DNA from 4 places in the Streptomyces sp. NPDC007929 genome. Region 1 is predicted to be linked to each of the others. Evidence: riboswitches for the same ligand, from Rfam matches in the RefSeq annotation. Region 1 holds a riboswitch; each other region holds the start of a gene.
What was found. Region 1 has a riboswitch for cyclic di-AMP ahead of ACFZDE_RS11520 (NlpC/P60 family protein). Riboswitches for the same ligand answer to the same signal wherever they lie in the genome.
Positions count from the first base shown of each region.

Region 2: it holds a riboswitch for cyclic di-AMP, as region 1 does, so the genes downstream of both, ACFZDE_RS23265 (transglycosylase family protein) here and ACFZDE_RS11520 (NlpC/P60 family protein) in region 1, are expected to answer to the same signal.
Region 3: it holds a riboswitch for cyclic di-AMP, as region 1 does, so the genes downstream of both, ACFZDE_RS15880 (peptidoglycan DD-metalloendopeptidase family protein) here and ACFZDE_RS11520 (NlpC/P60 family protein) in region 1, are expected to answer to the same signal.
Region 4: it holds a riboswitch for cyclic di-AMP, as region 1 does, so the genes downstream of both, ACFZDE_RS17445 (peptidoglycan DD-metalloendopeptidase family protein) here and ACFZDE_RS11520 (NlpC/P60 family protein) in region 1, are expected to answer to the same signal.

Region 1 is NZ_JBIBKD010000003.1:402,948-407,837, reverse strand. Features, by position in the region: gene pcrA (DNA helicase PcrA) at 1-1,604, opposite strand, end outside; cyclic di-AMP (ydaO/yuaA leader) riboswitch at 1,920-2,093, shown strand; gene ACFZDE_RS11520 (NlpC/P60 family protein) at 2,101-3,291, shown strand; gene ACFZDE_RS11515 (hypothetical protein) at 3,370-4,311, shown strand; gene ACFZDE_RS11510 (hypothetical protein) at 4,289-4,642, opposite strand.
Region 2 is NZ_JBIBKD010000006.1:553,388-558,277, reverse strand. Features, by position in the region: gene eno (phosphopyruvate hydratase) at 1-115, opposite strand, end outside; gene ACFZDE_RS23265 (transglycosylase family protein) at 368-1,060, opposite strand; cyclic di-AMP (ydaO/yuaA leader) riboswitch at 1,064-1,230, opposite strand; gene ACFZDE_RS23260 (transglycosylase family protein) at 1,459-2,466, opposite strand; gene ACFZDE_RS23255 (cytochrome P450) at 2,607-3,944, opposite strand; gene ACFZDE_RS23250 (nucleoside triphosphate pyrophosphohydrolase) at 4,032-4,890, opposite strand, start outside.
Region 3 is NZ_JBIBKD010000004.1:507,563-512,452, reverse strand. Features, by position in the region: gene ACFZDE_RS15885 (GDSL-type esterase/lipase family protein) at 1-194, opposite strand, end outside; gene ACFZDE_RS15880 (peptidoglycan DD-metalloendopeptidase family protein) at 441-1,367, opposite strand; cyclic di-AMP (ydaO/yuaA leader) riboswitch at 1,372-1,533, opposite strand; gene ACFZDE_RS15875 (alpha-galactosidase) at 1,843-3,918, opposite strand; gene ACFZDE_RS15870 (tyrosine-protein phosphatase) at 4,098-4,890, shown strand, end outside.
Region 4 is NZ_JBIBKD010000005.1:17,014-21,903, reverse strand. Features, by position in the region: gene ACFZDE_RS17460 (MarR family transcriptional regulator) at 1-55, opposite strand, end outside; gene ACFZDE_RS17455 (dihydrofolate reductase family protein) at 177-1,307, shown strand; tRNA gene ACFZDE_RS17450 (tRNA-Met) at 1,406-1,479, shown strand; cyclic di-AMP (ydaO/yuaA leader) riboswitch at 1,803-1,959, shown strand; gene ACFZDE_RS17445 (peptidoglycan DD-metalloendopeptidase family protein) at 1,971-3,017, shown strand; gene ACFZDE_RS17440 (aldo/keto reductase) at 3,196-4,140, shown strand; gene ACFZDE_RS17435 (PrsW family glutamic-type intramembrane protease) at 4,262-4,890, opposite strand, start outside.

The DNA of each region.
Region 1 (4,890 bases):
CGCTTGAGCGCCTGCGGGAAGCTGATCTTCTCGCGCTGGGACAGGGCGTCGATCATCGCCTCGGCGCGGTCGCCGATGCCCCGCTTGGGGACGTTGAGGATCCGGCGCAGCGGCACCGAGTCCTCCGGGTTGGCGAGCACGCGCAGGTAGGCCAGGACGTCCCGGACCTCCTTGCGCTCGTAGAAGCGGACGCCACCGACGACCTTGTAGGGCAGGCCGACGCGGATGAAGATCTCTTCGAAGACACGGGACTGGGCGTTGGTGCGGTAGAAGACGGCGACGTCGCCGGCCTTCGCCTCGCCCGCGTCGGTGAGGCGGTCTATCTCGTCGGCGACGAACTGCGCCTCGTCGTGCTCGGTGTCGGCGACGTAGCCGGTGATCTGCGCGCCGGAGCCCGCGTTGGTCCACAGGTTCTTGGGGCGGCGGGACTCGTTGCGCTCGATGACGGCGTTGGCGGCGCTGAGGATGGTCTGCGTGGAGCGGTAGTTCTGCTCGAGCAGGATCGTGGTGGCGTCCGGGTAGTCCTCCTCGAACTGGAGGATGTTGCGGATGGTCGCGCCGCGGAAGGCGTAGATCGACTGGTCGGCGTCGCCCACCACGCACAGCTCGGCGGGCGGGACCTCGGCCTCGGGCGGCACGTCGACGGGGTGCTCCGAGGGGGTGCCGACCAGCTCGCGCACCAGGGCGTACTGGGCGTGGTTGGTGTCCTGGTACTCGTCGACCAGGACGTGCCGGAAGCGGCGGCGGTAGTGCTCGGCGACGTCCGGGAAGGCGCGCAGCAGATTGACCGTCGTCATGATCAGGTCGTCGAAGTCGAGGGCGTTGGCCTCGCGCAGCCGTGACTGGTACATGACGTAGGCCTGGGCGAGGGTCTTCTCGAAGCCGTCGGCGGCCTGGGCGGCGAAGTCCTCCTCGTCGATCAGCTCGTTCTTCAGGTTGCTGATCTTGGCGCTGAAGGACTTGGGCGGGAAGCGCTTGGGGTCGAGGTCCAGGTCGCGGCAGACCAGGGCCATCAGGCGCTTGGAGTCGGCGGCGTCGTAGATCGAGAAGGAGGAGGTGAAGCCGAGCTTCTTGCTCTCCCGGCGCAGGATGCGCACGCACGCGCTGTGGAACGTCATGACCCACATGGCGTTGGCGCGCGGGCCGACGAGCTGCTCGACGCGCTCCTTCATCTCGCCGGCGGCCTTGTTGGTGAAGGTGATCGCGAGGATCTGGCCCGGGTGCACGTCCCGCTCGGCGAGCAGGTGCGCGATGCGGTGGGTGAGCACACGGGTCTTGCCGGACCCGGCTCCGGCCACGATGAGCAGCGGGGAGCCGGAGTGGACGACGGCGGCGCGCTGGTTGTCGTTCAGCCCTTCCAGCAGCGCGGCGGAGTCGATCACCGGGCGGGGGGCGCCGTCGCGGTAGTAGCCTCCCCCACTCTCGGCTCCGCTCGAGCGGGGGGACCCCCATCGGTCCGGGGGCGCGTCGAACTTCCCGCCGAACAGATCGTCCGGAACCGGCTCCGGTACGTGATCGTCCTCGGGTGGCGGCGGGGGCTCGTCGGCCGGGCCCCGCTGGGCCTGGAGGCTCGCCAGGAAGTTGTCGTCAAAGAGGCTGCTCATCGCTCTCCGAGTCTAGGGCGCCCCACTGACAGCCCGCCGCCGCCCCGAGAACATCGGGCCGCGCCGGGCCCCTGACGGGCCGGACCGGCGGCGCATTGTCGCCCTCCATGACCGTGCGATCACGCCCTGCCACACCCCCCTCAATTGCGGACGACTCACAACCAATCGCCCTCGATCGCTCACTCTCGGCGACGCTCATGAGTAAGGTCACGAAAATGTATCGGGCATATCACCCATCAACCTTCACAGGGGCCACACGAGTTGGCTACGGTGCGACCAGGCCGCATGACCCCCACCGGCGAACGTCGCCGGGCCGCGCGGCCTCCGCCGAGTCCGGCACGCCGCAGCGGCAGCCGGAGCCGGGGACCCAACCGTGAACCTGGGGTGAATCGGCCCGACTCCCTGTCCGGAGACGGCCGTAGGGCAAACCTTCCGAACCACCCGCCCGAACCCGACAGCTAACTCGGTAGGCGGAACGTGGAAGGAGTCGCCTCCCTTGGCGTCGCACCGCAAGTCGCGTCCTACGGGCACGCGCGTGGCAGGCATACGGACCCCCGCCCTCGCGACGGCGGCTCTCACCTCCGTGGCCCTGCTGTCCCAGTCGGCCAACGCCGCCCCCGCGGCCGACGACAAGCCCAGCCTGGAGGAAGTCGAGAAGAAGGTCGACGACCTGTACCGCCAGGCCGAGTCGGCGACCGACAAGTACAACGCGGCCAAGGAGAAGACCGCGAAGCAGCGCAAGCGCGTCGACACCCTCCTCGACGACGTCGCCCAGCGCACCCAGAAGCTCAACGAGGCGCGCGAGGAGCTGGGTTCCTTCGCCTCCGCCCAGTACCGCACCGGCGCCGCCGCCCCGGACACCGCGACGTTCCTGCTCGCGGACACCCCTCAGGACTACTTCGACCAGACCCAGCTGATGGACCGGATGACCGGCCGTCAGAAGGACGCGGTCGACGACTACGTCACGCAGCAGTCCGAGACGATGAAGAAGCGCCGGGAGGCCACCGAGAGCCTCCAGACGCTCACCGAATCGCAGGACGGCCTGAAGACCGCCAAGGCCACCGTCCAGCGCAAGCTCGCCGACGCACGCGAGCTGATGTCGAAGCTGACCGCCGAGGAGAAGGCCCGGCTCGCGGCGATCGAGAAGGAGAAGCGGGCGGAGGCCGCCCGCAAGGCCGACGAGCTGGCCCGGGAGCAGGCCGCGCGGCAGAAGGCCCAGGAAGAGGCGGCACAGCGGCAGGACAGCGGGTCCTCCTCCTCGGGGACGGGTTCGGGCTCGTCGGATTCCGGCTCGTCCTCTTCCACGGCACCGGCCGACTCCTCGTACGCCACCAAGGCCGAGAAGGCGCTCGCCTTCGCCCGCGCCCAGATCGGCAAGCCGTATGTGTGGGGCGCGGTCGGACCCGGCTCCTACGACTGCTCCGGCCTCACCCAGGCCGCCTGGAAGGCCGCGGGCGTCACCCTGCCGCGCACCACCTACGACCAGGTGAACGCCGGCACCACGGTCCCGCTCTCCCAGGCCCAGCCGGGCGACCTGGTGTTCTTCTACGACGACGTCACCCACGTCGGGATCTACATCGGCAACGGCATGATGATCCACGCCCCGAAGCCCGGCACGTACGTGCGCGAGGAGTCGATCTACTACGACGGCGAGTCCGCGATCCACAGCGTGGTGCGCCCGGCCTGAGCAGTCCCGGCACGTTTTTGAGGGGCACGCGCGCGTGCCCCTCTCCCAACCCGGGTGGCGCTCTCTAGCATCGGCGTTATGCCCGGTCCCTCCCCGTTTGCCACCTGGTGGTCGACGTATGCGCTGGCGACCGGCATCGTGTCGGTCGGTCTCGACTCGGCGGGGCACGCGGCCCTGGCCCGCATCGCCCTGGGCCTGGCCTGCGCGAGCTGGCTGGTGGCGGTCGCGGGCCTCGCCCAGCGGCGGCGCGGCGTGTGGCAGGCGGAGACGCCGGCCGCGCTCACCACCGTGGCGGCGACCGCCGTCCTCGGCACCGGCTTCTCCGCGGCCGGCCGGCAGCCCGTCGCCGAGGCTCTGCTGGCCCTCGCCATGGTGCTCTGGGCGGTGCTGCTCGCCGCGGAGGCCCAGGGGCGGCGCGGCACGGTGTTCCTGCGCTGTGTGGCGACGGAGGGCCTCGCCGTGCTCGGCGCGACGCTCGCCGCCGCGGATGCGGTGGCCTGGCTCGCCCACGCGGCCCTGGTGCTCTTCTGGCTGGGCCTCGCCCTCTACTGCTTCGCCCTGTTCCGCTTCCAGCCCCGGCAGGTGGAGGAGGGGCGCGGAGACCACTGGCTCGCGGCAGGCGCCCTCGCCCTCTCCTCGATGGCCGGGGCGAGACTCCTCAGCGCCGACAGTTCCCGCCTGTACCTGTGGAACGAGGAGAACACCAGCGCCCTGCGCACGACGACCGTCACGCTGCTCGTGCTCGCGCTGATCGCCTGCGTCGCCCTGCTGCTGGCCGAACTGTTCTGGCCCCGGCACCACTACGACGTGCGGCGCTGGGCGACCGTGTTCGCCGCGGTGGTGACGGCGGCGGCCACCCTGGCGGTCGCCGCCGCGTTCGACGCCGCCTGGCTCGACGCCGGCGGGGAGGTGCTGCTGTGGATCGCGGTGGCCGCCTGGCTCGGGTGCACCGCCTGGGCCCTCGCGGCCGCCCGGACCGGCGCCCGGAGCTCCCGGGTCAGGTCCAGAGCACGGCGATGAAGATGTTCGCCGTGGTCAGCAGACCCACCAGGCCGAAGAGGCCCTTGTCCACCTTCTCTTCGTCCCGCTTCACGTAGACCAGGCCGAGGATCACGATCAGCAGGGCCAGCTTGATGCCGATCTTGACGTTGTTCACGGACTGGTCGTCCGCCTGGTTGAGGCCGACCAGGATCACCCCGGTGACCAGCATCGTGAACGCGCCGTGCAGCATCGCGGGGGTGAAACGGGCGGTACCCTCACCCATCGACTTCATCTGGGTGAGGAAGCCGCCCAGAAGCGAGGCGATACCGATGATGTGGAGGCCGACGAAGAGGTGGATGAGTACGTCCATGAGGCCGGAGCCTAATGAGGGCCTCAGGGGCGTCCGACACCGGGCCACTGATGCATAAATGCGCCCCATAGCACCCGATCACGGTCACTTGCTCAGAATCCGGCACATCGGTCATCACGCTGAGTGAAGTAGACGGGGTCACGGTCGCATACGGTCACCACCGGTCCTCTCACGTCACTTCCGCACACCAGCCCCCGGCCCGGCACGGCGCCGCTTAGCGTCCTCCACCAGGTGCCCGGCTCCCCACC
Region 2 (4,890 bases), on a different contig from region 1:
ACGGGACGGCGGCACGACCGGTGCTGCCGTCGTCGAGGCCGACCTCGACCTCGACCGTGGGGTTGCCTCGGGAGTCCAGGATTTCCCGGGCTACGACGACGTCGATGGACGGCACGAGCATCTCCTTCTTGATGTGACGCGGTACGCGGGTCGCGTGGACCCGGCGAGGTGCGGGCCCGGTGGCTCGCGACATGAGCCTAACCGGCCCGGGGCGATCGGCCACCGGGTCGCCCACCCCATGGACAGAACCGAGAGTAAATTGTTTCCGAACGGAACAAAGCCCGTTGCGGAAAAAACCCCGCCCCGGTGCGTACGGGGGAGGACGCACCGGGGCGGGGAGCCCGTGGGGACGGGGCTGGGCCGCTGCTTACTTCAGGTGCAGCTGCTGGCCCGGGTAGATCAGGTTGGCGTCGTCGACGATGTCCTTGTTCAGCTGGAAGAGCTTCTCCCAGCCGCCCTTGACCTTCTCGTCAGCGGCGATGGAGCTGAGGGTGTCACCCTTGACGACCTTGTACTCGCCGTCACCCTTCTTGACCTTCTTGCCGGTCGGGGTGGTGACGGTCTTCTTGGCCGCCGGGCGCTCCTCGGAACGGGAGGCGGGCTGCTGGGTCTCGCGGGACTCGGTGCTCTGCTGCTGGCTCTGCGAGGAGCTGCCCGAGTCGTCCGAGGAGCCGCCGCCGGTGTAGGCGGCGCTCGACAGGCCCTTGCCGCAGACCGGCCAGGCGCCCTTGCCCTGACCCGCGAGAACCTTCTCGCCGATCTCGATCTGCTGGGCCTTGGTGGCCTGGTCGGCGGTGGCGGCGTACTTGGTGCCGCCGTAGCCGGCCCAGGTGGAGGCGGAGAACTGCAGACCGCCGTAGTAGCCGTTGCCGGTGTTGATGGACCAGTTGCCGCCGGCCTCGCACTGGGCGACGGCGTCCCACTCGGAGGCGGTGGCGGCGGAGGCGTTGCCGGCCGCCATCAGCGGGGCGGCGACGGCGGCACCGGTGACGCCGGCGAGCGCGACGACGCGGGTGGCCTTGGACGGACGGCGGTGCTTGCCCTTGCCGGAAAACAGCATGGTGGATCCCCTCACCGACGCCTGCGAGGTGAGCTGTCGGGTTCGGGCCGGTTGAGTTGCCCGGCCGCGTCCCTCCCGGGACACGGCTTCACCCCAAGCCCTTCCGGCACAACTGGCCGGTCGGGCACCTACCTTGGGTCCCCCGCTCCTGCCTACGGCGCTTGACGCGACGACTGTTCCCGTACGGCCGCTGGCAGGATTCGGCGTTGCGGCAGCCGGGGCTCGTGGTGACGAGCGGTCACGACCGTAGACACGCGATCGACGGAATTTCAAAGACGATCAGGGCTTCTGAGATCTATCTCTCACGGGCCCCAAACGGGACATTCACCGCGAATCATGACGCGAACTCGCGCGGTTTCGGGGGGACTTCCGCCCTCGTTTCCGCACTGCCCGAACGGCTACTTCTCGTCCCCTTCGCCCTCCACCGTGAGCTTCTGACCGGGGTGGATGATGTTCGGGTCGGCGCCGACGGCAGTCTCGTTGGTCTCGTAGAGCGCGTGCCATCCACCGCTGACGTCAAGGGCGTCGGCGATGGACCAGAGGCTGTCACCGACTCCCACGATGTAGTTGCCCTGGGCGGCGTCGCCGGAGCCCTCAGCGGAAACCTCTCCGGAGCCCTCGTCGCCGCGCGAGGCGTGACGGCCCGTGGACTCGTCCGTGCGGTCGCCGCCGGACGATCGGGACTCGTCGGCGCTGGGGCCGCGGTGGCGGCCGGAGCCGGTGTCGGTCAGGGCCGAGGACTCGTCACCCTGGCGTGCGTCACCGGACTCACCGCTCCCGGGGGTGGCCGACGGAGAGCTGCCGGACTCCTGGTCGTCCGACTGGTCCTCCGACGGAGAGCCGGTGGATTCAGGCGACTTGTCCGACTTGGTCGTTTCATCCTCCGTATCCGACGAGGCGTCGGGGGACGGGGACGCGGAGGGGCTCTCGGACGGCGACGACCCGAGCCGGTCGAGCAGGCCGGGCGAATCCGTCGGGTCGGACGAGCCGGACGAGTCGGATGAACCGGACGTGTCGGAGTCCGAGCCCTTGCCCTGCTCCAGCCCGGAGAGCAGTCCGCAGGTGCGCCACGCGCCGACACCCTGTTCGGCGAGGATCTTCTCGGCCACGGCTATCTGCTGGGAGCGGCTGGCCAGGTCGGCGCTCGCGGCGTAGTCGAGGCCGCCGTGGTTCTCCCAGTCCGCCTGGGACAACTGCAGGCCGCCGTAGTAGCCGTTGCCGCTGTTCTGGCTCCACGCGCCGCCGGTCTCGCAGTCCGCGACCCGGTCCCAGGTCGTGCCGTCGGCCGCACTGGCACCGGAGGCCCCGAGGAGCGGGATCGCGATGGCGGAGCCGGTCACTCCGGCCGCCACGAGGAGAGCCGGAGCCTGGCGGGGGCGACGGTGCCGACCGTTCCCGGAGAGCATACGGAGACCTTTCGCGTGACAGCAGTGACCGACGCGGCGTGATTCCCCGCCGCGTTGATGGGTGAACGTATAGGCAGTCGATCACTTGTCACAAGTTCATGCCGCGCAGATCACGTGAAGATCACAGGTCTGATGTTTCGTCACCCGCGGCCGCTACCGCCGGGTACGGCACGTGCTTTCGCCGCTGCTGGTGTGAATTCCACCGGCAGTGTGCGCAGTCCCCGCATGATGAGGCCGCCGCGCCAGCGCAGCTCGGCCGGATCCGCGGCGAGCCGGAGGTCCGGGAGGCGGGTGAGCAGGGTGGCGAGCGCGCTCTGGCCCTCCAGCCGGGCCAGCGGGGCGCCGAGGCAGTAGTGGATGCCGTGGCCGTAGCCGAGGTGCTGGTTGTCGCGGCGGGAGAGGTCCAGCACGTCCGGGTCGGCGAACCGCTCCGGATCCCGGTCCGCGGCGGCCAGGACCACCAGGACGGGGTCGCCGGCCTCGACGCGCTGCCCGCCGAGGGTGAGGGGCTGTGTGGCGAAACGCCAGGTGGCCAGTTCGACCGGGCCGTCGTAGCGCAGGAGTTCTTCCACGCCGGTCGCCAGGAGGCCGCTCTCTCCGGCGGCGAGGGAGGCCTGGAGTCGGGCGCGCTGCCCGGGGTGGGTGAGCAGGGCGTAGGTGCCGTTGCCGATCAGGTTCACCGTCGTCTCGAAACCGGCGAACAGCAGGATGAACGCCATCGCCGCCGCCTCGTTCTCGGTGAGGTGCTCACCGTGGTCGGAGGCGCGGATGAGACCGGAGATGAGGTCCTCGCCGGGGGCGGCTTCGGTGGGCAGCGCCTCCCGCTTGCGGTGGATGAGGTCGGCGAGGTAGCCGCGCATCTTCTTCACGGACCGTGCGACACCCCCCCGGGGGCCGCCCTGGTGACGGATCATCATGCCCGCCCAGTCGCGGAAGTCGTCCTGGTCCTCGCGCGGGACGCCGAGCAGGTCGCAGATGGCGTAGATGGGGAGCGGGAAGGCGAACTCGTGGATCAGGTCGGCGGTCCCCTTCCCCGCGAACCCGTCGATGAGGGTGTCGGTGAGCTCCTGCACCCGCGGCGCGAACTCGGCGACCCGGCGGGGCGTGAACGCCTTGGACACCAGGCGCCGCAGCCGGGTGTGGTCCGGCGGGTCGATGTTGAGCAGATGCGTCATCAGCTCGGCCTTGCGCTCACCGGGGATGCCGGTCTTGCCCTTGGCGTGCGCCGGTTCGTCGTGGTGCGCGGGGTTCTTGGAGAGCCGGCTGTCGGCGAGCGTCTGCTTGGCGTCGGCGTACCGCGTGACCAGCCAGGCCTCCACACCGCTGGGGAGCCGCGTCTTGTGGACGGGGCTGTGCTCGCGGAGCCAGGCGTAGGCGGGGTAGGGGTCGCTCGCGAACTCCCAGGTGAAGAGGTCGGGGGCGGCCGCGGGTGCGTGGGGCTGGGTCGCGGGTGCGTGGGGCTGGGGCTGGTCGGTCACGCTTCGACCGTATCCGGCTTAGCGCGGCGGCCCCTCCACCGTCCCGGCTGCCGCACCCGGCACCTCCCCTGGGGCTCCCCCGGCCGCTCAGCCCTCGGCATCTCTGATCGCGTCGCGGTACGCCCGGGCCGCCGCTCTCAGGGCCGCCTCCGGGTCGACGCCCTCCGACTCGGCGCGGACGGCCAGGGCCAGGAGGTCGTAGCCGATGCCCTCGACGGGTGGGAGGGGTATGTCCAGGTCCGCCGTGCGGACGCGGGAGGCCAGTTTGGCGACGAGGGCCAGGCCGGGCTGGCCGAGGGGGATGCCCTCGGTGATCGAGGTGCGCTGCTTCTCGACCGCCTTGGTGCGCAGCCAGTGCTCCTTGACCTCCTCGGGGGTGGTGGCCGTCGCGTCGCCGAAGACATGCGGGTGGCGGTGGATCAGCTTGGCGACGATGCCGCCCGCCACGTCGTCGATGGAGAAGGGGTCCTCGCCGTCCTCCGGGCGGCCCTCCTCGGCGATGCGGGCGTGGAAGACGACCTGGAGCAGGACGTCGCCGAGCTCCTCGCGCAGTTCGTCGCGGTCTCCCTCCTCGATCGCCTCGACGAGTTCGTACGCCTCCTCGATGCCGTACTTGGCCAGACCCTCGTGGGTCTGCCGGGAGGACCAGGGGCATTCGGCGCGGATGCGGTCCATGACCTGGACGAGGTCGAGGAGCCGGGCGCCCGGCAGGTCGTAGGAGGCGGGCAGCAGCTCCAGCTCGGGCATGGCGATCCGGCCGGTGCCGGCGAGGCGGGCCAGGCCGTCGGTCAGGACCGGTTCGCCCTCGCCCGTCGCCACCACGACCACGGTGCGGCCACCGGCACAGGCGTCGACCAGCTCCTCGGCGGCCGGGGACGCCTCGGCGACGGGGATGCCCGCCTCGCGCAGATACGGCAGCTGCGGGTGCGTGCCGTCCGCGCACAGC
Region 3 (4,890 bases), on a different contig from region 1:
ACCTGGTCCGCCACGATCTGGTCGAGGAGCTTTCCGCGTACGGCGAGATTGCTGTACCGGAAGTCGCCCTCGGGTCTGCGGTCGGCGAGCAGGACGGCGAACCGGTCGGCCCAGCCGACGAACGCCCCGTCGGGACCTGGGTCGCCGACGCCCTCGGTGAAGCTGTCCCCCAGCGCCACGTACGACCCGATCACTGCTCTGCTGTCACTCTTCGAATCGTCTGCCACAACAGCTCATGATTCACCTTCGAATGTGACTTACGCGACCGTAGGAAAGGGTTGACGGGCGGTGAGATAAGCCACTCCTAAAGGGTTCGCCAACTCCGGAATACGCCGCTTGTCAGGGATGTTTCGGGGTGAACCGTGGACACACCGAAGGCCGGACCCGGGGATCGGGGTCCGGCCTTCGGAGGCGTGTCAGGCAGGTGGTCGTGCGCTGGGTCAGCCGACGGAGACGCCGTGCGAGCGCAGGAAGGCGACCGGGTCGACGTCGGAGCCGTAGTCCGGCGAGGTGCGGATCTCGAAGTGCAGGTGCGGTCCGGTCACGTTGCCGGTCGCGCCCGACAGGCCGACCTGCTGCCCGGCCGTCACGGTCTGGCCGGCCGAGACGGAGAGCTGGGACAGGTGGGCGTACTGGGCGTAGTGACCGTCGTTCAGCTTGATGACGACCTGGTTGCCGTACGCGCCGCCCCAGCCGGCGGAGACGACCTCGCCGGCGCCGACGGCCTTGAGGGAGGTGCCGGTGGGGACGACGAAGTCGACACCGGTGTGGTAGCCGCTGGACCACATGCTGCCGGACATGTGGTACGGGGTGCCGACGCCGGCGCCGTCCACCGGGAGGACGTAGCCACCGGCGTTGCTCTCGGCGGCGGGCTTGGCTGCGGGCTTGGCGGCGGCCGGCTCGGCGGCGGTCTCGGCCTTCGGCGCCGACTCGGCGGCCGAGGACTTCTGGGCCGAGGCCTTCGGAGCGGCCGGGGCCGAGGCCTTCGGCGCGCTCGCGGCCTTCTTGCCGATCGACAGCTTCAGGCCCGGGTGGATCAGCGACGGGTCGGAGCCGACGGCGTCACGGTTGTCCGAGTAGAGCTTCTTCCAGCCGCCGCTGACGTTCTGGTCGTCGGCGATTTTCGCGAGGTAGTCGCCGGCCTTCACGGTGTACGTGCGGGGGCCATTGGCCTTTTCGGCGGCCTTCTTCCCGGTGGCCGGGGCGGACTGGACGGCCTTTTCCGGAGCCGACTGCGGGGTGGCGGCGTGGGCGCCGGCGGCCCCCATGAGCGGCAGGGCGAGAGCGGCCCCACCGGTTCCGGCGACGGCGATGGAGCGGGTGAAACGCTGGGTCTTGGGGCGGCGGTGCTTACCCTTCGCGGGCATGGCGAATTCCTCTCCGTCGCCTGCGAGGTGAGCTGTCGGGTGCGAGCTGGAGATGCCCGGCCGCGCCGTGGCGCGACTTAACCCCAAGCCGTTCCGGGAACCGGAACAGGCGTCTTACCTGTGGGTCCCCCGCTCCTGCCGTACGTCGGGTCAGTGTGTGCGGACTCCGGGCGGCGGCAGGATTAGGCGTCCGTCCGGATTGGTGTGGAACGTAAGCGACCAAGACGCAAGGGGACAAGCGTGCGGTTGCGTGTGACGGTGTTTTCCCTGACGTGTCGGCACAACCGCGGTCACCGAGCGTGGATTAGCGATCTCCGGCATTCCTCAATGAGCCTGATTGGCGCCAGAATTACGTGAACATGGCGACAACGCATCGTCACGGATATGACGATGGTCACGCGCCCCGACCTCATCTCCTTTACGATCGGGGCACGTTATCCCTTAGCGGCCGAAATTCCCTATTCGGACAGAACGACTACTTCCGCTTAAGACGGACCACCGCGGCGTCCAGATCCCCCCGCAGAGGGACCCGAAGTCCGTGATGCAGCAGTACGACCCCTCGGTGAACTTCGCCCGTTTCGAGGCATTCGTACGATGCTGCCGGATCGAGACCACGCAGCCGGAGCGCCGGCACGGGCTCGCCGTAGCGCTGCGCCTGGAGCCAGGCGAGGACGACGATCTCGTCACCGAGGACGTACTGCACGGCACTGGCTCCACCCTGCGGGGGACGCAGCCGGTACAGGTCGCCGCGCTGCACCACGGGCCGGATCTCCTTGTAGAGCGCCACCCACTCCCGCGCCTCGGAGAGTTCCTCAGGCGTCCACCGCGTGAGGTCACCGCCGACGCCGAGCACCCCGGCCATGGCACTGACGAACCGGAAGCGCAGGGAGCTGGCCCGCTGGTTGAGCATGGCGTTCGGGCTGTCGGTGACCCAGGCGGCCATGACCCGGGCGGGATGGATCTGGCTGAAGCCGTGCTGGATGGCGAGCCGGTCGAGCGGATCGGTGTTGTCGGAGGTCCACACCTGGTCCGTGCGGCTCAGCACTCCGAGGTCGATCCGGCCGCCGCCTCCCGAGCAGGACTCGAAGGCCACCCCAGGATGCGCGGCCCGCAGCCGGTCCAGCAGGGCGTACAGGCCGTGCACATGGTCGACCCACAGCCGCTGCGGGTAGGGGTCGTCCGGCCAGCCGGCGTCGGTGAAGCAGCGGTTGAAGTCCCACTTGACGTAGTCGATCGGAGCGCCGGCGAGAAGCCCGTGGAGCTGCTCCCAGAGGTACTCCCGGACGTCCTCGCGGGCGAGATTGAGTACGAGCTGATTGCGGAACTCCGTCCGCTTTCGTCCCGGTTGGTACTGGACCCAGTCGGGGTGCGCGCGGTACAGGTCGCTGTCCGGGTTGACCATCTCGGGCTCGACCCAGATCCCGAACCGCATGCCCAGGCCGTGCACATGGTCGGCGAGCGGCTTCAGCCCGCCCGGGAAGCGGCCGGGGTTCGGGGTCCAGTCACCGAGTCCGGCCCGGTCGCTGGTACGCGCCCCGAACCAGCCGTCGTCGACCACGAAGAGCTCGACGCCCATGGCCGCGGCCCGCTCGGCGAGCGCCCGCTGCTGCTCCTCGGAGATGTCGAACTCGGTGGCCTCCCAGGAGTTGAACAGCACCGGCCGGTCCCGCTCGGCGTCCGGGACGACATGCGCCCGCTGGTAGGCGTGCCAGGCACGGCTGGCCCCGCCGAAGCCGCCGTCGCTCCAGAGCCCGGCGAAGACCGGGGTCGTGTACGACTCCCCCGTGCCCAGCGTCAGCAGGCCCGCGTCGTCGTGGCCGGCGCCGCCGGTGATCTGCACGCGCGCGTCGGGCAACCGGGCCACGGCGATGCGCCACGACCCGGACCAGCCGAGGGCGCAGCTGTAGACCTCCCCGTGCTCCTCGGTGGCGTCGGCGTCGAGGGCGACCCAGGGCAGGTGCTGGTGCGAGGTGTGGCCGCGACGGCTGCCGATGACCTTCTCGCCGTGGGTGAGGCCGGAGCGCGTCAGCCGGGACTCGGCACCCCAGCGGCCGTGCAGCTGGGACAGCCGCCAGGTGTCGCGGTCGGGCAGGGTCCAGGTGGCGGAGTCTGCGCGCAGCAGCTCGACGGCCGGCCCCTGGTTGGCCAGGGTCACCCACCGCTCGACGACATCTGTCGAGGAGCGCGTCCGGTAGTGCAGCGTGATGGTGAGATCCCCGTCGCGGAACCGCAGGCGCAGCTCGCCGCCCTCGGCCTCGTGCCCCTCGAAGACCCACTCGGTGCCACGCCGATCGGCCGTGCGCACGGACAGGGCCGGGCGGACGAAACGCGGGCCGCCCTCGACCGGATACTCCTCGCGTCCGTCGAGCGGGGACTCGAAGGGCCAGTAGTCCGGCAGCGGCCGGACCGCGAGGGCCTCGGCGTCGGCGAGACCGATCCGGGGACCCCAGTGCAGGTGCAGCAGCTCGTCCCGCTCGGTGACATGGACGGCGTAGCTGCCGGCCGGCCCGGAGAGCACCCACGTACGACCGTCTTCGGAGATCTCCAGCATCGCGCCCTCACAGATTCGAACAAGCCCGATCAGGTGCGACCAGGCGGCAACATCATCAAGGGCCGTGGGGGCTCCGGGCAACGCCTGTGGACAACTCATTGCCCCAGGCAGGCATGTCGTATCGTCGAGTCGTGCCCGCCGGCGAGCCGCGGCGGCGGCGCCGAAGGGGAGGAGCCCTCGTGACACAGCAGGTCCCGTCGACCGAGCCCGAGCTGGCCGGAGTGCGCAACTTCCGTGACGTGGGCGGACTTCCGACCGTGGACGGACGGCGGGTGCGCCAGGGCGTGCTGTTCCGCAGCGGTCACCTCGCCCATGCGACCGGCCAGGACGCCGCCTTCCTGACGACCCTGGGCCTGCACACGGTCTTCGACTTCCGCAACGCGGCCGACCAGAAGCTCGAGGGCCCGGACGTCGAGCTGCCCGGCGTGCGCAATGTGAACCTGCCGTTGAGCGACCCGGCCGACGGCGCCGAGTTCTGGAAGATGGTCCGCGACGGCGACCTGGACCAGCTGCGCGAGATCCTCTCGGACGGCAAGGGCGCGGGCCGCATGATCGCCTCGTACCGCACGATCATCAAGCACCGCACCAGCGAGCACTCCCGGGTGCTGCACGCGCTGGCGCAGGACAGTGTCCCCGCGCTGATGCACTGTGCGGCGGGCAAGGACCGCGCCGGTCTGTCGGTCGCGGTGACGCTGCTGGCGGTGGGCGTCGAGCGCGACGCGATCGTCGAGGACTACCTGAAGTCGAACGCCAAGCACCGCCGCTACAAGGTGCACCGCTCCAGCTCCGCCGCCTCGGCCTATTCGCCCGAGGTCATGGAGCTGCTCAGCCCCCTCTTCGACGCGCGCGCCGAGTACCTGACGGCGGCCTTCGAGACCATCGAGGAGACCTGGGGCGGCGTCGACGCCTACCTGGAGAAGGGGCTGGACCTCACGCCCGAGACCCGGGAGCGCCTGCGCGAGCGGCTGCTGG
Region 4 (4,890 bases), on a different contig from region 1:
CGATGTAGGCGCGCCAGGCGCGCTGCTCATCGGGGCTGAGCCAGCGAGTCGTCATGTCGCCAGTGTAGGTTTGTTTCAAACTTGAACCAAGCCCGTCCCGCCGCCGCCACTCCGTCCCGCCGCTCCTCTCCTTCTCGACACTCCTTCCCGCCGTCCCGACCAGCCGCGGAGCACCGATGCCCCACCCGTACGTCCTGCTGTCCGCCGCCGTCTCCCTGGACGGCTACCTGGACGACACCGGCCCCGACCGGCTGCTGCTGTCCAGCCCGGCCGACTTCGACCGGGTCGACGAGGTCCGGGCCGGCGTCGACGCCATCCTGATCGGCGCCGGCACCATCCGCGCCGACAATCCCCGGCTGCTGGTGAACTCGGAGCGGCGGCGGGCCGCCCGCATGGCCGCGGGCAAGCCCGAGTACCCCCTCAAGGTCACCGTCAGCGGCTCCGGAGACCTCGAACCGGACGCCCGCTTCTGGCACACCGGCGGCGAGAAGGTCCTCTACACCACCGACCGGGGCGCCGAGCGTGCCCGCACCCTCGGCCTGGCCACCGACGTCGTCCCGCTCGGCGCCGACCTCGACTGGCGGCGGCTGCTCACGCACCTGCACGACGTCCGGGGCGTGGAGCGGCTCATGGTCGAGGGCGGCGGCCTGATCCACACCCAGCTCCTCACCCAGGGCCTCGCCGACGAACTCCAGCTGGTCCTCGCCCCGCTCTTCGTGGGCGACCCCCGGGCTCCCCGCCTCTTCGGCCCCGGCGGCTACCAGGGCGGCCGGCTCCGGCTGCTGGAGTCACGGCGGATCGAGGACGTCGTGCTGATGCGCTACGAGCCGACCGCCCCGGGCACCGGCCCCCTCCCCGTCGCCGCCGACCACCACTGGCTGGCCCTCGCCTGCGAACTGGCCTCGCAGTGCCCGCCGTCGGACACGGCGTTCAGCGTCGGCGCGGTCGTGGTCGCCGACGACGGTACGGAACTGGCCCGCGGCCACTCCCGCGAGGCGGGCGACCCGGTCGTGCACGCCGAGGAGGCGGCCCTGGCCAAGCTCGACCCGGCCGACCCGCGCCTGCCCGGCGCGACGGTGTACAGCAGCCTGGAGCCGTGCGCCCGCCGCGCCTCGCGCCCCGCCCCCTGCGCCCGGCTGATCGTCGACGCGGGCGTACGGCGGGTCGTCACGGCCTGGCGCGAGCCGGACACCTTCGTGACGGACGCCGACGGCAGCGGCCTCCTCGCGGCCCGGGGGGTGGAGGTCGTCGTCCTCCTGGAACACGAGGAGCGGGCCAAGGCCCCGAACCGTCATCTGGTGGGCTGAGTGCTGGCGGGGGGTGGGTGTGTGACCGGGGCGATCGGGGGCCGGGCGGTGGTGTGCGCGAGTGGTCCCGCGGATGGCGTACACTAGTGACACAACGACGCGGGGTGGAGCAGCTCGGTAGCTCGCTGGGCTCATAACCCAGAGGTCGCAGGTTCAAATCCTGTCCCCGCTACTGAAGGCCGAGGGCCGGAATCCGAAAGGGTTCCGGCCCTCGGTGCTTTTCATCGGCCTTCATCTCGGGGGCCTTCCTGATGCTTGCCCGTGGAGCGCTACGGTCGGTGAGCGAACCGTGCCGTTCCGCATAACAACTGACACACCGTCAAAACCCGTCAGTCACTTGCGGTGCGGTCAACTCGCCCGATTTGGGCCAGTCATGGCAGGTAAGTCCGCGCGAAAAAGGTTAATGATCAAGCGGAACCGCTGGAATACCCCTCGCGCCTCCATTAACGTTCGATAACGCAGCGCGGTCGTCCCAGCCGTCACAGAAGGCGGCTCCGTGCGCACGCGCCGAATCCCGAAAGGGAACCGGGGAACCACCACTTGGGGTGAATCGGGCGGATACCACCGTGGAAGCACGGCAGGTATACGCGCGTAGGAGACCTTCCTGCTCCGAACCCGTCAGCTAACCCGGTAGGCGAGAAGGAAGGAAAGGAGTACGCCCACGTGGCGTCCAACCGGCCTGCCCCCGCGGCCCCGTATGCGCCGAAGCGCGAGACCGACACCTTCGGCTTCGGCGGTCAGCGCACCGACGAGGGCCCGTTCCAGGAGTGGAACCCCACCGAGGAGTCCATCCGTCCCGTCCGTGGCCGGCACCGCGTCACCAAGCAGCGCGGCGGAGGTCTCGCCCGCAGCTCCACCGTCCTGGGCGTCGGCGTCATAGCCGCCGTGGGCGCCGGCGGCATGGCCAGTGCCCAGACCGGCAAGCCCCCGGTGTCCATCTCCGTGCCGGACCTGCCCTCGGTGGGTTCCCTCATCTCGGACGACGACACCCCCGAAGGTTCCGCCACCCCGCTCAGCAGCCTCGGCACCACCACCGCGGACACCGCGGAGGGCACGTCCGGCGCCCGCGCCCGCGCCGGCGCCGGTGACGCGCTGCGCGCCCGGATCATGGCGCAGGTCGAGCACCAGCAGGAGCAGATCGAGACCAAGGCAGCCGAGGACGCCGCTGCCGCCGCCGAGAAGGCGGCCGAGGAAGCCGTCGCCAAGGCGGAGAAGGAAGCCAAGGCCAAGGCCGCCGAGGCCAAAGAGAAGGCGGAGGAGGAGGCCAGGAAGAAGGCCGAGGCCGAGCGTCTCGCCGCCCTGGCCAAGCAGTTCACGCTGCCGACCTCCTCGTACACCATCACCTCCAGCTTCGGCCAGGCCGGCGCCTACTGGTCCTCCGGCTACCACACGGGCCTGGACTTCGCCGCCCCCACGGGCACGCCGATCAAGGCCGTGCACAGCGGCACCATCACCGAGGCGGGCTGGAACGGCTCCTACGGCTACAAGACCGTCCTCACCCTCGATGACGGCACCGAGATCTGGTACGCGCACCAGTCCTCCATCGGCGTCAGCGTCGGCCAGAAGGTCAGCACCGGCGACGTCATCGGACGCGTGGGTGCAACGGGCAACGTCACCGGGGCGCACCTGCACCTCGAGGTCCACTCCGGTGGGTCCGCCAGTGGCATCGACCCGATGGCGTGGCTGCGGGGCAAGGGGCTGAACCCGTAAGCGGAACCACTGTGTTGAAGCATCGGCGGCCCTGACTACGTCTCCTCGACGTCAGGGCCGTCGGCTTTGTGGTGGGGGGCGTGGGGCGTGGGGCCGTGGGGCGTGGGGGCCCTGGGTTTACGGGGGTTTTGCGTTCGTTGTGGAATGGGGCGCTCCCGTACGGTCGTTGACACCGAGCATGACGTCTCTTCGCAAGCTCGGCACTTCCGACCTCGAGGTCTTCCCCCTCGCCCTCGGCGGCAACGTCTTCGGCTGGACCGCCGACCAGGAGCAGTCGTTCGCCGTCCTCGACGCCTACACCGCCGCCGGTGGCAACTTCGTCGACACCGCCGATGTCTACTCGGCCTGGGTCGACGGCAATCGGGGCGGTGAGTCCGAGACCATCCTGGGCGCCTGGCTCGACGCGCGCGGCAACCGCTCCGACGTCGTCGTCGCCACGAAGGTCAGCCAGCACCCCGACTTCCGGGGCCTGTCCGCCGCCACCATCAAGGCCGCCGCCGACGCCTCACTGCGGCGGCTGCGCACCGACTACATCGACCTGTACTACACGCACTTCGACCAGCCCGACGTGCCCGTCGAGGAGATCATCGGCGCGCTCGACGAACTCGTGAAGGCCGGCAAGGTGCGGCACATCGCCGCCTCCAACATCTCCGCCGAACGGCTGCGGGCGTCCCTGGCGTTCTCCGACCGCGAGGGCCTCGCCCGGTACGTCGCCCTCCAGCCGCACTACAACCTCGTCTCCCGTGACACGTACGAGGGCGAGCTCCAGGACCTCGCCGAGCGGGCCGGACTCGCGGCCGTTCCGTACTACGCGCTCGCGGCTGGTTTCCTCACGGGGAAGTACCGGCCCGGTACGGAGGTCGAGAGCGCGCGGGCGGGCGGTGCCGCCAAGCATCTGGAGACCGAACGGGGGCGGCGGGTCCTCGACGCCCTCGACAAGGTCGCCGCCGCGCACGGCGTTCCTGTCGCCACCGTGGCTCTCGCCTGGCTCGCCGCCCGGCCGACCGTGGCGGCGCCGATCGCTTCCGCGCGGACGGTGGAACAGCTGCCCGCCCTGCTCGGTGTCGGGGAGCTGACGCTCTCGGAGACGGAGGTGGACGCGCTTACGGCGGCCTCGGCTTGAGCGGGGACCGCGCTCGGGTGCGGGGTGGCCTGGGGCCTGGGGCCTGGGGCCGGGGAGGGCTGGGCGGTCGCGGTGGCCTGGTGGCGGTGGGGGGTTTGAGGGGTTTGAGGGGTTTGCGGGGTCAGAGGCGGTACGGGTTGTACGCGGGGTACGGGGTGTAGCCGTACGCCGCGTACGGGGTGTACGCGGGGTACGGCGCCCGCTGGTGGCCGTAGCCGTACACCCCGTACACCGGCCAGGGTGGGACCGTCACCGGGACCGGAGGCGCGGTGACCCGGGCCGCGTGGTCCAGCGCCGGGCGGGCCACCTCCCGGCGCCGCCACAGCTCGCCCAGCAGGTCCCGCTCCCGTACGGCGAAGTCGGCCCCGGGGTTGCCCCGCCCGGCCCGGTGCCGCAGGAACGCCAGGGACGTCGCGTACGCCTCGTACCGGGCCACCTCCCGGGCCACCTCCCGGGCCGCCGCCCGGCCCGCGTGGCGGCGGGCGTACTGCCGGGCGATCCGGCGGGCCCGCATCGAGCCGAGCGCGTACGGCTCCGCCGGGGTCAGCCAGCCGGCCGCGGCGTAGGCCGGCAGCTCCGCCCGTACGGTCCTCAGCTCCCGCTGCCGCGTCCAGATCACCAGCCACGTCAGCAGCCCGAAAATGGGCACCATGAACGCGGCGTAGACCGCGAAGAAGCCGTACTCGCCGAAGGCCGACGAGCCGTTCCACATCGCGTGCATCCCCATCGCCAGCAGCAGCCCGCCGAGCG